DNA from 4 places in the Streptomyces sp. NPDC058697 genome. Region 1 is predicted to be linked to each of the others. Evidence: riboswitches for the same ligand, from Rfam matches in the RefSeq annotation. Region 1 holds a riboswitch; each other region holds the start of a gene.
The links. A riboswitch is a leader RNA that binds a small molecule or an ion and turns the genes downstream of it on or off. The one in region 1 is predicted to bind cobalamin.
Positions count from the first base shown of each region.

Region 2: linked by a shared signal. The riboswitch ahead of ACFWXQ_RS33940 (cobalamin biosynthesis protein) and the one ahead of ACFWXQ_RS21585 (ABC transporter substrate-binding protein) in region 1 are both predicted to bind cobalamin.
Region 3: linked by a shared signal. The riboswitch ahead of ACFWXQ_RS37790 (ribonucleoside-diphosphate reductase subunit alpha) and the one ahead of ACFWXQ_RS21585 (ABC transporter substrate-binding protein) in region 1 are both predicted to bind cobalamin.
Region 4: linked by a shared signal. The riboswitch ahead of metE (5-methyltetrahydropteroyltriglutamate--homocysteine S-methyltransferase) and the one ahead of ACFWXQ_RS21585 (ABC transporter substrate-binding protein) in region 1 are both predicted to bind cobalamin.

Region 1 covers NZ_JBHXSU010000008.1:253,353-256,552, reverse strand. Annotated here, with positions in the region: gene ACFWXQ_RS21590 (TIGR03767 family metallophosphoesterase) at 1-1,578, opposite strand, end outside; cobalamin riboswitch at 1,750-1,937, shown strand; gene ACFWXQ_RS21585 (ABC transporter substrate-binding protein) at 2,004-3,038, shown strand; gene ACFWXQ_RS21580 (FecCD family ABC transporter permease) at 3,035-3,200, shown strand, end outside.
Region 2 covers NZ_JBHXSU010000019.1:66,328-69,527, reverse strand. Annotated here, with positions in the region: gene ACFWXQ_RS33945 (cobyric acid synthase) at 1-444, opposite strand, end outside; gene ACFWXQ_RS33940 (cobalamin biosynthesis protein) at 441-1,397, opposite strand; cobalamin riboswitch at 1,495-1,631, opposite strand; gene ACFWXQ_RS33935 (hypothetical protein) at 1,772-1,993, opposite strand; gene ACFWXQ_RS33930 (anion permease) at 2,006-3,200, opposite strand, start outside.
Region 3 covers NZ_JBHXSU010000025.1:5,193-8,392, reverse strand. Annotated here, with positions in the region: gene ACFWXQ_RS37790 (ribonucleoside-diphosphate reductase subunit alpha) at 1-1,688, opposite strand, end outside; cobalamin riboswitch at 1,827-1,998, opposite strand; gene ACFWXQ_RS37785 (GNAT family N-acetyltransferase) at 2,031-2,549, opposite strand; gene ACFWXQ_RS37780 (nucleoside hydrolase) at 2,609-3,200, opposite strand, start outside.
Region 4 covers NZ_JBHXSU010000003.1:676,030-679,229, forward strand. Annotated here, with positions in the region: gene metE (5-methyltetrahydropteroyltriglutamate--homocysteine S-methyltransferase) at 1-1,151, opposite strand, end outside; cobalamin riboswitch at 1,315-1,539, opposite strand; gene ACFWXQ_RS10740 (3-hydroxybutyryl-CoA dehydrogenase) at 1,550-2,434, opposite strand; gene aceB (malate synthase A) at 2,443-3,200, opposite strand, start outside.

The sequences.
Region 1 (3,200 bases):
GATCCGGTTGACATGGCTGTGGCCGTTGATCCAGGCCACCACGTTCGGGAAGCGGTGGAGCAGGGCGAGGACCTCCGCACCGTCGTGCCGCGGCTCCTCGGTGCGGGCGGCGTCGGGGCGGCGGGTCATGCTCGGACTGTGGTGGTGGCTGAAGACCAGCACATGGGCGTCGTCGGCCCCGGGGTTGCGTACGAGGCGGCCGTCGGCGTCGTAGGACCGGGAGCTGTGCGCGGCCAGCGTCCGCTCCAGCCAGCGGAGTTGATCGGTGCCCAGCGAGCCCTCGTAGTGGCCGCTGCGGTACGTCGTGTCGATGCTGATGCCGATGACGTTCTCGGCCACCCGGAACGAGTAGTACATCCGGTCGCCGTCGAGGTTGTTCTCCGTGTAGCCGTGGCCGACCGGGCCCGCACCGGCGTGGGCCGGGTCGAGATGCGCGGCCAGGTAGTCGTGCGGGGTGAACAGTCGGCGCCGTTCGTCGGCCGTGACCGTCCGCGCCGAGGCCGTGTGCCTCTTCAGGATCGCCGAGAGCACCTCGCTCTTGGGGTCGTCGCCGGAGTTCAGCGCCTTCGCGTAGGCGGCCGCGTCCGTGGCCGGGACCGACAGCAGCTTGCGGGAGCCGACGGCGAAGTCGCCCAGCGCAGGGGACAGACAGCCGCCGGGAATGTCGTCGTGGTTGCCGACCGTGGAGTACCAGGGGATGTCGAGCCCCGGGCTGGTCACCGGCCGTATCGCGGCGTCGAGGAAGCCGGGGATGCGGGGCAGCCCGCGCCGCTTGTCCAGGTCGCGCAGGGCCGCGTCGTCCGGGTGCCAGTAGAGGGGCAGGCCGGAGTTCTGGACGCCTTCGTACGCCGCCGGATCCCCGGTGTTGGGAGTGATCCTGCCGCCGCTCATCAGCGTGAGGAACCACTCCAGTTCGATCGCGGAGTTGTTGTCGATGTTGTCGCCCGTCGTCATCACGAACGAGGGCACGAGGCCGGTGTACGGGCCCCCGCCGAGCGCGTTCACCTGCTCCACGAGCGCCACCGCCCCCGCCACCGTCAGCGCCTCCTGGGCCCGCCACGCGGCAGGCCTGCGCGACCGCAGGAACTCGGTGCGCAGCGGGTTCTGCACATCGGTGAGGTGGAGGTCGGTGAACTGCACGAAGCACGCGAGCGGTGTGCGCCGGTCCTGGCGGCCGGTGGCGGCAGGCGCGAGCTCTCCGCGTACGACCACGGGCCAGCCGGGGCCGGAGACGAGCCGGCGGTAGGTGTCGGTGTGCGCGCGGCCTCCGAGGCGGGCCGTCGTCTCCAGGGTGGTCGTCGCGTACGGGGCCGCGCGTCGCGGCGCCGGCCGTCGGGTGGCGGCGGCCGGCTGCGGGGCCGCACTCTCCGCCGCGGGCTGCACGGAGGGGGCCGGGCGCTGCCGTGGGAAGACGGCCGCCGCTCCTCCGGTCGCTCCCGCCGCGACGGCGCCGGACGCGAGCAGAAAGCGCCGACGGTTGATCGAGGACGCGGGCGGGGACGGGGATGGGGACGGGGAAGGGGGTGTGGACGAGGGCGGGGGAGTGGGTGCGGTCCCCGCCGTTTCGGTTCCGGTCATGGGGCGGCCCTCCGGTGCCTCCGAGTGACTCAACTAGCGGAACCACTCATTCAGGCCGCGGGGGCAGGGCCCTGGGCAGGGGCGTGGCGTGGCCGTGAACACCGCCGGAACAGGTGGAGCGGCTGCTGGGCCCGTACTGCCTGCCCGTCCGCCGGTCCGTGACACCCGCCGTGATAGCTTGCCGAGGCCAGTCGAACCCATGTACGTGGGTCAGGGAATCCGGTGGGAATCCGGAGCTGACGCGCAGCGGTGAGGGTGACGGGCGTGGCATCGGCCACTGGACCGGTATGACGGTCCGGGAAGGCGCCTCGTCCGGGTGACCCCGAGTCCGAAGACCTGCTGGCGGCCTCCGCGGTCACGCGCCGACGGGGGAGCACCGTACGACCGGGCTCCGCGTTCGAGCCCTCGACGCCTGAGGAACTCCCGTGCCCGTCGCACGTCTTGCCCGTCCCGCTGCCCTCGTCCTGACCGGGGCTCTCCTGCTGACCGGCTGCGGTTCGGGAGATTCGGGAGACTCGTCGTCCGGCACGGACTCCGGGGTCGCCGTCACCCTCGACAACTGTGGACAGACCGTACGCGTCGAGGCGCCGCCCGAGCGGGCCGTCTCCCTCAACCAGGGCACCACCGAGATCATGCTCTCCCTCGGCCTCGCCGACCGGATGGCCGGTACCGCGACCTGGACCGACCCGGTGATGAAGGGCCTGGAGAAGGCGAACGCGAAGGTGGAGCGGATCGCCGACAACAACCCCTCCTTCGAACGGGTCCTGGACGCAGACCCCGACTTCGTCGCCGCCTCGTTCGTGTCGACGCTCGGCAAGGGAGGCGTGGCCACCCGGGACCAGTTCGAGAAGCTCGGCGTGCCCGCCTACGTCTCGCCCTCCGACTGCGTCGGCAAGGACAACGACTCGGGCGGCGACGGCGCGCGGACGAAGGCCCTCGGCATCGACGCCATCTACGGCGAAGTGCGCGACCTGGCCGCGGTGTTCGGCGTCGAGAAGCGGGGCGAACAGCTCGTCGCCGACCTCAAGCAGCGGACGAAGAAGGCCACTTCGGGGATCGACGCCTCCGACGTCACCCTCCTGTACTGGTTCGCCAACTCCGACTCGCCCTACATGGCGGGCTGTTGCGGCGCGCCCGGCGTCATAACCCGGACCCTCGGCGCGAAGAACGTCTTCGACGACACGCACGAGGAGTGGCCCCAGATCAACTGGGAGACCGTCGCCGACCGCGACCCCGACGTGCTCGTCATCGGCGACCTGACGCGCAAGTCGCAGACCGCCGAGTCCGCGAAGAAGAAGATCGAGTTCCTGGAGTCCGACCCGGTCACCAGGAACATGACCGCAGTCAAGAAGAAGCGGTACGTCCTGCTCAGCGGGCAGGCGATGAACCCGACCATCCGCACGGTCGAGGGCGTCGAGCAAGTCGCCTCCGCCCTGCGGGAGTTCGGGCTCACCGGGTGACACGGCCGCGCCTGGGACTGCTCATCGCCGCGGGCGTCGCCCTGCTCCTCGTGTCCGTCGCCGTCGCGATCACCATCGGTCCGGCGGACATCCGGGTCGGTGACGTCTGGTCCGTGGTCGCGTCCCATCTCGGCTGGGGCAGCTCGGAGTTGACGCCGATCA
Region 2 (3,200 bases), on a different contig from region 1:
CTCGGCGGGACTGCCCGCCCCCTCACAGATCACCGCGTCATACGTGCCCCGCAACTCGGCGAGGCACTCCAGGACCGTCCCGAGGAGCTGTTCCTGACGCCCGCCGTGATAGCCGCGGGCACTCATCTCCCCGACAGGTTTGCCCATGAGGACGACCTGACTGCTCCGGTCGCTGCCCGGCTTGAGCAGTACGGGATTCATGAGCGCGGTGGGCTCCACGCGCGCGGCCTGCGCCTGCATGGCCTGCGCCCGCCCGATCTCGGCGCCCTCCCGCGTGACGAACGAGTTGAGCGACATGTTCTGCGCCTTGAAAGGTGCGACTTTGACGCCCTGCCGCACCAGCCACCGGCAGATCCCGGCGGTGACGACGCTCTTGCCGGCGTCGGAGGTGGTACCGGCGACGAGCAGCCCGCCACCCGTTCCCCCGCTCGTTCCCCGGCTCATGAGGTACGCCCCTTCGAGCGAAGGCCGTTGACGAGCAGCCGTCCGGCGACACTCACGCCGAGCGCGAGCCAGCCCACGCGCCGCGAGAGCCGCACGGCCCGCTCGATGTCCCCGACCTCCACGGCCCGCCCCTCACCATTGAGTACGGGCCGGTGCTCGACCCGTCCCGCGTACGAGAGCGTCCCGCCCAGCCGCACGCCGAGCGCCCCCGCGAACGAGGCCTCGACGGGCCCGGCGTTGGGGCTCGGATGCTTGACGGCATCCGCACGCCAGGCGCGTACGGCCCCGCGCGGATCACTTCCCGCGGCGGCGGCGAGGACGGCGGTCAGCCGCGCCCCCGGCCACCCCGCGACGTCGTCGAGCCGCGCGGAAGCCCACCCGTACCGCCGGTACTTGGCGGACCTGTGCCCGACCATCGCGTCGAGCGTGTTCACGGCACGGAATCCGACCAGCCCCGGCACACCGGCCGCGGCACCCCACACGAGGGCGCCCACCACGGCGTCGGAGGTGTTCTCGGCGACGGACTCCACGACGGCCCGGGCGATCCCGTCGGCGTCCAGCGCTTGCGGATCCCGCCCGCAGAGATGAGGCAGCCGCTCCCGGGCCACCTCGATGTCCCCGGCGGCGAGCGCCCCGCCGATGGCCCGGGCCTCCCGCCCGAGCGAGGTCCCGCCGACAACGGACCAGGTGGCGGCGGCGGTCAGGGCGACGGACGCGGCACGAGAGGGACGTACGGAACGCCCGGCGAGCGCGGCGAGCGAGGTGGCGCCACCCACACACACGGCGGTGTGCAGCGCGCCCCACCCCCGGTGGTCCCGCCACAGCACCCGCTCCACGGCTCCCGCGGCCCGTCCGAACGCGGCGACCGGATGCCCCCGGCGGGGATCGCCGAGCAGCAGGTCACCGAGAAGGCCGGCGGCGGCGCCGTACGCGAAGACGCGATCGGCACGCATCGGTTCAGCCGACCGTCAGATCGGGCACAACCGTCGCTGGAAAGGCACTTGGGCAGCCGGGCATGGCGATTTGTCCTCACTCAGGGTGTCCGCGCCCTGGTTCGACGAGACCGACGGCGAGAGTTCCTGGCTCCCGGGGTATCGATTCCCCGGTAACAGTGGCGGGACCGCGCCGGATTCGCACCGGCTTCCTCTCCTGCCGCCGTACATGGCTCCGGCAGTCCACCACGCCCACGAACACCCGTCAACTTGCTGTTGACCTGCGACGGGAGAGTGTGCTGAGGCCCACATCGCCGCTCACGCGGACACGACTGCGCCCCGCCGACCGAGGGGTCGACGGGGCGCAGTCGTGCGTGACGGAGGTGCCGTACGCGTCAGGCGACGATCAGAGAGATGCCGTACGCCACCGCTGCCGCGCACGCGGCGAAGCAGGCGTACGCGCCGGTGACCGCGAGGGTCGCGGTGCCGCCCTGGGCGGAGGCCGACTCGCGCTTGGAGAGGCCGACGATGCCGAGGGTGAAGAGGCCCACGAGGGCGACGGTGACGATGAGGCTGACTCCGAAGACGGAGCCGAGGGCTGCCCAGTCGATCTTCATGCTGTGGGTTCCTTACACCGTGGCCGTACGGACGGGCTCGGTGGCGTCCGGGCCCGGGATGGTGGTCTTGAGGTCGTCGGCCGCGGCGACCGTGCCCGTCGGCGGCGGGGTGACGGCGGCGATGGCGGTGGTCACGACGCCCGCGGGCTCGCCGCTGACGTCGTTCACGTTGTCGACGGTGACGGGCTGGCGGCGGGAGAGCGTCCAGATGACCGCCGAGCCCGCGATCAGCAGCGCGCCGGTGAGGACGATGCCCCAGGTGCCCTGCTTGGTGAGGAACTCGGCGCCCGCGCCGACCAGTCCGGCGGCGGGGAGCGTGAGGCCCCAGGCGACGAACATCCGGGTCGCGGTCGACCAGCGGACGACGCCGCCCTTGCGGCCGAGGCCTGAACCCATCACGGCGCCGGAACAGGACTGGGTGGTGGAGAGCGAGAAGCCGAGGTGCGAGGAGGCCAGGATGACCGTCGCGGCGCTGGTCTGGGCGGCGAAGCCCTGCGGCGGCGCGAGGTCGGTGAGGCCCTTGCCCATGGTGCGGATGATGCGCCAGCCGCCCAGGTAGGTGCCGAGCGCGATGGCGATACCGGCCGAGACGATGACCCACATGGGGGGATTCGACCCGGGCGCGAGCACACCGCCGGTGACCAGGGCGAGCGTGATGATGCCCATGGTCTTCTGCGCGTCGTTCGTGCCGTGGGCCAGCGAGACCAGGCCCGCGGAGGTGATCTGACCCGCGCGGTAGCCCTTGGAGGTCGCCTGCTCACCGGCCTTGTCGCTGATGCGGTACGTCAGCCGGGTGGCGAGCATCGCGGCGAGTCCGGCCACCAGCGGCGCGGCGATCGCGGGGAGCAGGACCTTGGTGACGACGGTCGAACCGTTCACCGACGACCAGCCGGCCGACATGACCGCGGCACCGATCAGGCCGCCGAACAGTGCGTGGGAGGAACTGGAGGGCAGACCCAGGAGCCAGGTCAGCAGATTCCACAGAATGGCGCCGACGAGCGCCGCGAAGATCACTTCGGTGCGGATGCCCTCTTCGTTGATGATGCCGCCGGAGATCGTCTTGGCGACCTCCACGGAGAGGAACGCACCGACGAGGTTCAGCACGGCGGACATGGCCACCGCCGTCTTGGGCTTCAGGGCACCTGTCGAGATGGTCGTCGCCATCGCGTTGGCCGTGTCGTGGAAACCGTTCGTGAAATCGAACACG
Region 3 (3,200 bases), on a different contig from region 1:
GCGAGGTCGGCGGACGCCTCGTACGCGGCGAGCATGACGCGCTCGGCGATCCGGGTGGAGAGCGCCTTGGCCTCGGCGGAGTCGAAGGGCAGCCGCAGCTTGAAGAAGACGTCCTGCAGACCCATCGCGCCCAGGCCCACCGGCCGCCACTTGGCGTTGGAACGGCCCGCCTGCTCGGTCGGGTAGAAGTTGATGTCGACGACCCGGTCGAGGAAGGTGACGGCGGTACGGACGGTCGCGTCCAGCCGCTCCCAGTCGATGTCACCTGTCGTTGTGTCGACAAAGGCACCCAGGTTCACCGAACCGAGGTTGCAGACCGCCGTCTCCCCGTCGTCCGTGACCTCCAGGATCTCCGTGCAGAGGTTGGAGGAGTGGACCGTGTGGCCGGGCAGCGCGGTCTGGTTGGCCGTGCGGTTGGCGGCGTCCTTGAAGGTCATCCAGCCGTTGCCGGTCTGCGCGAGGGTGCGCATCATGCGGCCGTACAGATCGCGGGCCGGGATCGTCTTCTTGGCGAGGCCCCGGTCCTCCGCCTTGCGGTAGGCGGCGTCGAACTCCTCGCCCCACAGGTCGACCAGCTCGGGCACGTCGGAGGGCGAGAACAGCGACCACACGCGGTCCTCGTTGACCCGGCGCATGAACTCGTCCGGGATCCAGTGCGCGAGATTCAGGTTGTGCGTACGCCGGGCGTCCTCACCGGTGTTGTCGCGCAGCTCCAGGAACTCCTCGATGTCGGAGTGCCAGGTCTCCAGGTAGACCGCGGCCGCGCCCTTGCGCCGGCCGCCCTGGTTCACGGCGGCCACCGAGGCGTCGAGCGTCTTCAGGAACGGGACGATGCCGTTGGAGTGCCCGTTCGTCCCGCGGATCAGGGAACCGCGCGAGCGGACACGGGAGTACGCGATACCGATGCCGCCCGCGTGCTTCGAGAGCCGGGCGACCTGGTGGTAGCGGTCGTAGATGGAGTCCAGCTCGTCCAGCGGGGAGTCGAGGAGGTAGCAGGACGACATCTGCGGGTGCCGCGTACCGGAGTTGAAGAGCGTGGGGGAGGACGGCAGGTAGTCGAGGCGGCTCATCAGCCGGTACAGCGCGGCCACTTCGTCGACGGACCTGGTCGAGTCGTCCTCGGCGAGGCCGGCGGCGACACGCAGCATGAAGTGCTGGGGAGTCTCGATGACGGACCGCGTGATCGGGTGCCGCAGCAGATACCGGCTGTGCAGCGTGCGCAGGCCGAAGTAGCCGAAGCGGTCGTCACCTTCGAGGTCGATCAGCGCGTCCAGACGGGCCGCGTGGGTCCGTACGAACTCGGCGGTGCGGTCGGCGATCAGGCCCTCGCGGTGGCCGACCGCGACGGACTCGGAGAAGGACCTGACCCCCTGCGAGGCGGCCTCCTCGGCGATGCCGATCGTCAGCAGACGGGCGGCCAGCTTCGAGTACACGGGGTCCTCGGAGATGAGGCCCGCGGCCGACTCCGTGGCCAGCTCGCGCAGCTCCGCGGTGATCCCGTCGGCCCCGACGGAGGACCGGCCGCGCAGCGCGGCGGCGGCGACCCTGCCGGGATCGGCGTCGGGAAGGTCGGCGGTGAGGTCGGTCAGGGTCCGCAGCAACACGGTTCCCGGTCCGTCGGCCTCGGCCCTGTCCTGCTGGTACTGGGGCGCTTTCGCTGAGACCGGATCGGCTGGCGCGATGGTCACGTGGGGCTCTCCCTCGCTCGGCACGGGGCCTGCGGGGAGAGGGGTTCGGGGCACACGGGGGTACACGCTCTGCGCAGCGGTACGCCGCGTCCACCGGCCCACTCCGCGAGGCCCGGACGTCATGGCACCCGGGCCGGGTGGCCTGGGCACGCTGTCGGCAGGTCCTCGGACTGACCAGGCGCACGGCTCTCCTCTGGGGACAGACATGCACAAGTACACCGTTGCGGGACAGTTCCGGATTCGCACCGGATTCCCCTGCGGCGACAGCGAGCATGAGCATACATCTTGTGCCGGGCTCGGGAAGCACCCCCACATCTTGTGTCGTGTCGGCTTCGGAGGGTGTCAGAGTGTCAATTCGTAGGTGAGCAGCATGATGTCGTCGAGGTCCGGGACCGGGTTCCAGTCGCGGTCGGGGGCGCGGGTGAAGCCGAGGCGTCCGTAGATGCGATGGGCGCTGTGCATGGTGCGCTGGGTGGACAGCACGACGCGTATGCAGCCGTCCGTGGCCCGGGCGCGGTCGACGCAGGCACGCACGAGGGCCTCGCCCGCCCCGTGCCCGCGGGCCTCCTTCGCGACCGCCAGCATCCGTATCTCTGCCTCGCCCTCGCGCGCGATGTCTGCCATCGGCCCGCCGGACGGGACGAAGGTCACGCCGCCGACGACCCGCTCGCCCGCGCCCGCCCCCACCACGGCCACCAGTACGTCGGCCGCGGCGGCCCGCTTCGCCACGTCCCGCAGCTCGCCCAGATACTCGTCGCTCTCCCCGAAGTCGAGCAGCCCGTCGCCGAGATAGGCCTGCGCGGTGATCTCGCCCACAGCCTCGTACTCCTCGGGCCTCGCCCGCCTGATCACGATGGTCATGCTTGGCAGTGTGCCCGAGGGGTACGACAGAGGTCGCCGAGTTTTTCCCAGGGGCGGGCTCAGCCCACGGCCGGCCACTGCGGGAGGGTCGTGACGAAGTCCTTCGTGAAGTCGCGGGGGCCCGGGCCGAGGGCCACGCGGCCCGTGAGGCGGGTGCGGGCCGTCAGGGCGGGCGACTCGGTGTAGTAGTTCCGCTGGGCGGCCGAGGGGACGAACACGGTCTGGCCGCGGGTGAGTTCGCTGGAGCACTCGACGACGACGGCTCCCTCCGCGAGCGTCACGAACGACTCGTCCGCGCACACGCCCACGGCGAGCGGGTCGTGCAGCGGGCAGGAGTCGCCTCCGCCGTGGCGGCGGTAGGAGTCGGTGTAGACCCGCAGCAGCCGGGCGGCGAGCGCCGCGCCCGTCCCCGCCGCCTCCAGCGCGGCGAGGTCGGCGGGGCCGAAGAGCCAGCGGTGCGAGGCGTCCAGGTCGACCATGGTGAACGGGATGCCGGAGGAGAGCACCACCTCGGCGGCGTCCGGGTCCGCCCACATGTTGAACTCGGCGACCGGGGTGATGTTTCCGGGCACCTGCGCGTTGCCGCCCATGAACACGAACTTCTTCACGCGGCGGGCGAAGGCCGGGTCCTCCAGGAGCGCGATGGCCACG
Region 4 (3,200 bases), on a different contig from region 1:
CCGGTGATCGCGCCCGTGCCCTGGGCGAGCCCCTTGGCGAGGGTGACGACCTCGGCCGTCTTCTGCCGGGCGAAGGCGAGCCAGCGCAGGATCTGCGGCTCGATGTCCCGTTCGGCGGTGGCGTCGAGCGGCACGTGGAGCAGTGAGCAGGACGCGGCCACGTCGACCCGGTCGGCCAGTCCCAGCAGGGTGCCGAGCGTGGCGAGGGACTTGGTGAGGTCGTTGACCCAGATATTGCGTCCGTTGACCACGCCCGCGACCAGGCGCTTGCCGGGTAGTCCGCCCACCGCGGCCAGGGCGTCCAGGTTGGCGGCGGCCGCCTCGGTGAAGTCGAGCGCGAGGCCCTCGACCGGGGCCTTGGCCAGCACCGGCAGGGCGTCGCCGAGCCGGTCGAAGTAGGAGGCGACCAGCAGCTTCGGACGGTCGGTGAGTGCGCCGAGGTCGCGGTAGGCGCGCGTGGCGGCGTTCAGTTCGGCCGGGGTGCGGTCCTGAACCAGAGCGGGCTCGTCGAGCTGGACCCACTCCGCGCCCGCCGCCCGCAGATCGGAGAGGACCTCGGCGTACACCGGGAGCAGTCGGTCGAGCAGGGTCAGCGGGTCGAAGTCCGCGGCCACACCGGGCGCGGGCTTGGCGAGCAGGAGATAGGTGACGGGGCCGACGAGGACCGGCCGGGCGGTGAGGCCGAGCGCGAGGGCTTCGTGGAGCTCGGCGACCTGCTTCGCGGAGTCGGCGGTGAAGACGGTGTCCGGGCCCAACTCCGGGACCAGATAGTGGTAGTTGGTGTCGAACCACTTCGTCATCTCCAGCGGCGCCACGTCCTGGGTGCCGCGGGCCATCGCGAAGTAGCCGTCGAGCGCGTCGGCCTCGACCGCGGCGCGGTGGCGCCCGGGGATCGCGCCGACCATGACGCTGGTGTCCAGGACATGGTCGTAGTACGAGAAGTCGCCGGTCGGCACTTCGTGGATGCCGGCCTCGGCCAGCTGCCGCCAGTTGGTGCGGCGCAGTTCGGCGGCGGTGGCCCGGAGGGCGTCGGCGTCGACGCGGCCCTTCCAGTACCCCTCGATCGCCTTCTTCAGTTCCCGGCCCCTGCCCTGACGGGGGTAGCCGTACACGGTGGCCCGTGCCGCCGCGGCTGCGGACTTCGATGTCACGGAACTCTCCTTCGCGAGATGTCTCCCTGAGATCCCGGGACGGGACGTGGGCGCGAAGGGGTGACGAACCCGGCAGAGGCACCTCGCGCGGCATGCGCGGTCGTCCGCCGGATATGTACGCCTGACCCGCCCACGAGGTCACCGGGATTGTCCGTACGCGATCGGTCGCGCACGGGCAGATGGCAGGTCTTCGGACTCGCGGGCACGCCCTCCGTACGGAGGGCACCTACTGGCCGTCGCTTCCCAGGTCCCGCTTCTCGGGGCCCAGTGCGTATGACGGCGGTCGTTCCCGCTCACCGCTGCGGGGCAGTCCCGGATTCCCACCGGGTTCCCTCTTGCGACGCATCCCGCCTGGCGGACGGGGCGAACCAGCTGCACGGTCAGCTTAGGCCCTGCCGTCAAATGCCCGGCTGCCGGACGGCGTCGTACACGTGGAACCCGCGGCCCGTCTTACGGCCCAGCAGCCCGGCCTCCACCATCCGCTGGAGCAGCGGGGGAGGGGCGTAGAGCGGCTCCCTGAACTCGTCGTAGAGGGATTCCGCGATCGAGGCGACGGTGTCGAGGCCGATCAGGTCCGCCAGCCTGAGCGGTCCCATGGGGTGGGCGCAGCCGAGTTCCATGCCCGCGTCGATGTCGGTGGCGGTGGCGAAACCGGACTCGGCCATGCGGATCGCGGCCAGCAGATAGGGCACGAGCAGGGCGTTGACGACGAAGCCCGCCCGGTCCCGCGCGTGGACCACGGTCTTGCCGAGGACCCGGGTGGCGAAGTCCTCGACGGCCCCGACCGTCCCGGGCGCCGTGTGGAGCGAGGCCACGATCTCCACCAGCGGCAGCACGGGAACGGGGTTGAAGAAGTGCAGCCCGACGACCCGGTCGGCACGCCTCGTCGCCATGCCGAGCCGCATGATCGGGAGGGACGAGGTGTTGGTCGCGAGGATCGCCCCGGGATCCTCGACGATCTTGTCCAGCGCGGCGAAGACCTCCGTCTTGGCGTCCGCGTTCTCCACGACGGCCTCGACGACGAGCTGCCGGTCGGCGAGGTCTTCGAGGGCCTGGGTGAAGGCCAGCCGGTCGAGGGCGTCCCGCGCCGAGTCCCGGTCCAGCTTCCCGCGCCGCACCGCCCGGTCGAGGGAGGCCGACACCCGCTCCCGTGCGGCACGGGCCGCCATGGCGTCCACCTCGCACACGACGGTGTCGAGGCCGGCCCTGGCACACACCTCGGCGATCCCGGCGCCCATCCGGCCGCCGCCGACCACGCCCACCCGGCGGATGTCCCGGCTGATGTCCCCGCTCATGCTCGTCCCTCCCGATACTGTGCCTCCGCGTGCCGGACAAGGTGACGGCTGTAGGCGTCAGGGGTGAAGAACAACGGCAACTCGCCTGCCAGCGCGGTCCGTTCGAAGAGCTCCCGCACCTCGTCGAGGGCCGCCCAGGGGTACTGGGCGCCGAGCGCGGCGAGTTCGTCGTCGAGCAGCCGCTCCACGGTCTCCCTCTCGACCACCCGGTGCCGCAGCCACTGCCAGATCTGCACCCGCGTGATCTCGGCGGTCGCCGCGTCCTCCATCAGCCCGTCCAGGGCGACGGCCCCCTGCCCGCGAAGCCAGGCGTCGAAGTAGCGCAGGGCGACCGCGATGTTCGTACGCACGCCTTCCGGCGTGGGCGGCCCGCTGACACGGCGTACCGACAGCAGGTCCGCGGCGGTCACCTCCACGTCGTCGCGGGTACGGTCGATCTGGTGCGGCCGGTCGCCGAGTACGGTGTCGAAAACCTCCCGGCACACGGGCACCAGGCCGGGGTGGGCCACCCAGGAGCCGTCGAAGCCGTCCTCCGCCTCGCGCTCCTTGTCGAGGCGGACCTTGGCCAGAGCCGCCTCACGCGCGGCCGGGTCCCTGCCGGGCACCTGCGCGGCCATGCCCCCGATGGCATGGGCACCGCGCCGGTGGCAGGTGCGCACCAGCAGCTCGGTGTACGCGCGCATGAACGGCGCGGTCATGGTCACCTTCGCCCGGTCGGGCAGCAGGAAGTCGGTGCGGTGCCCGAAGGTCTTGA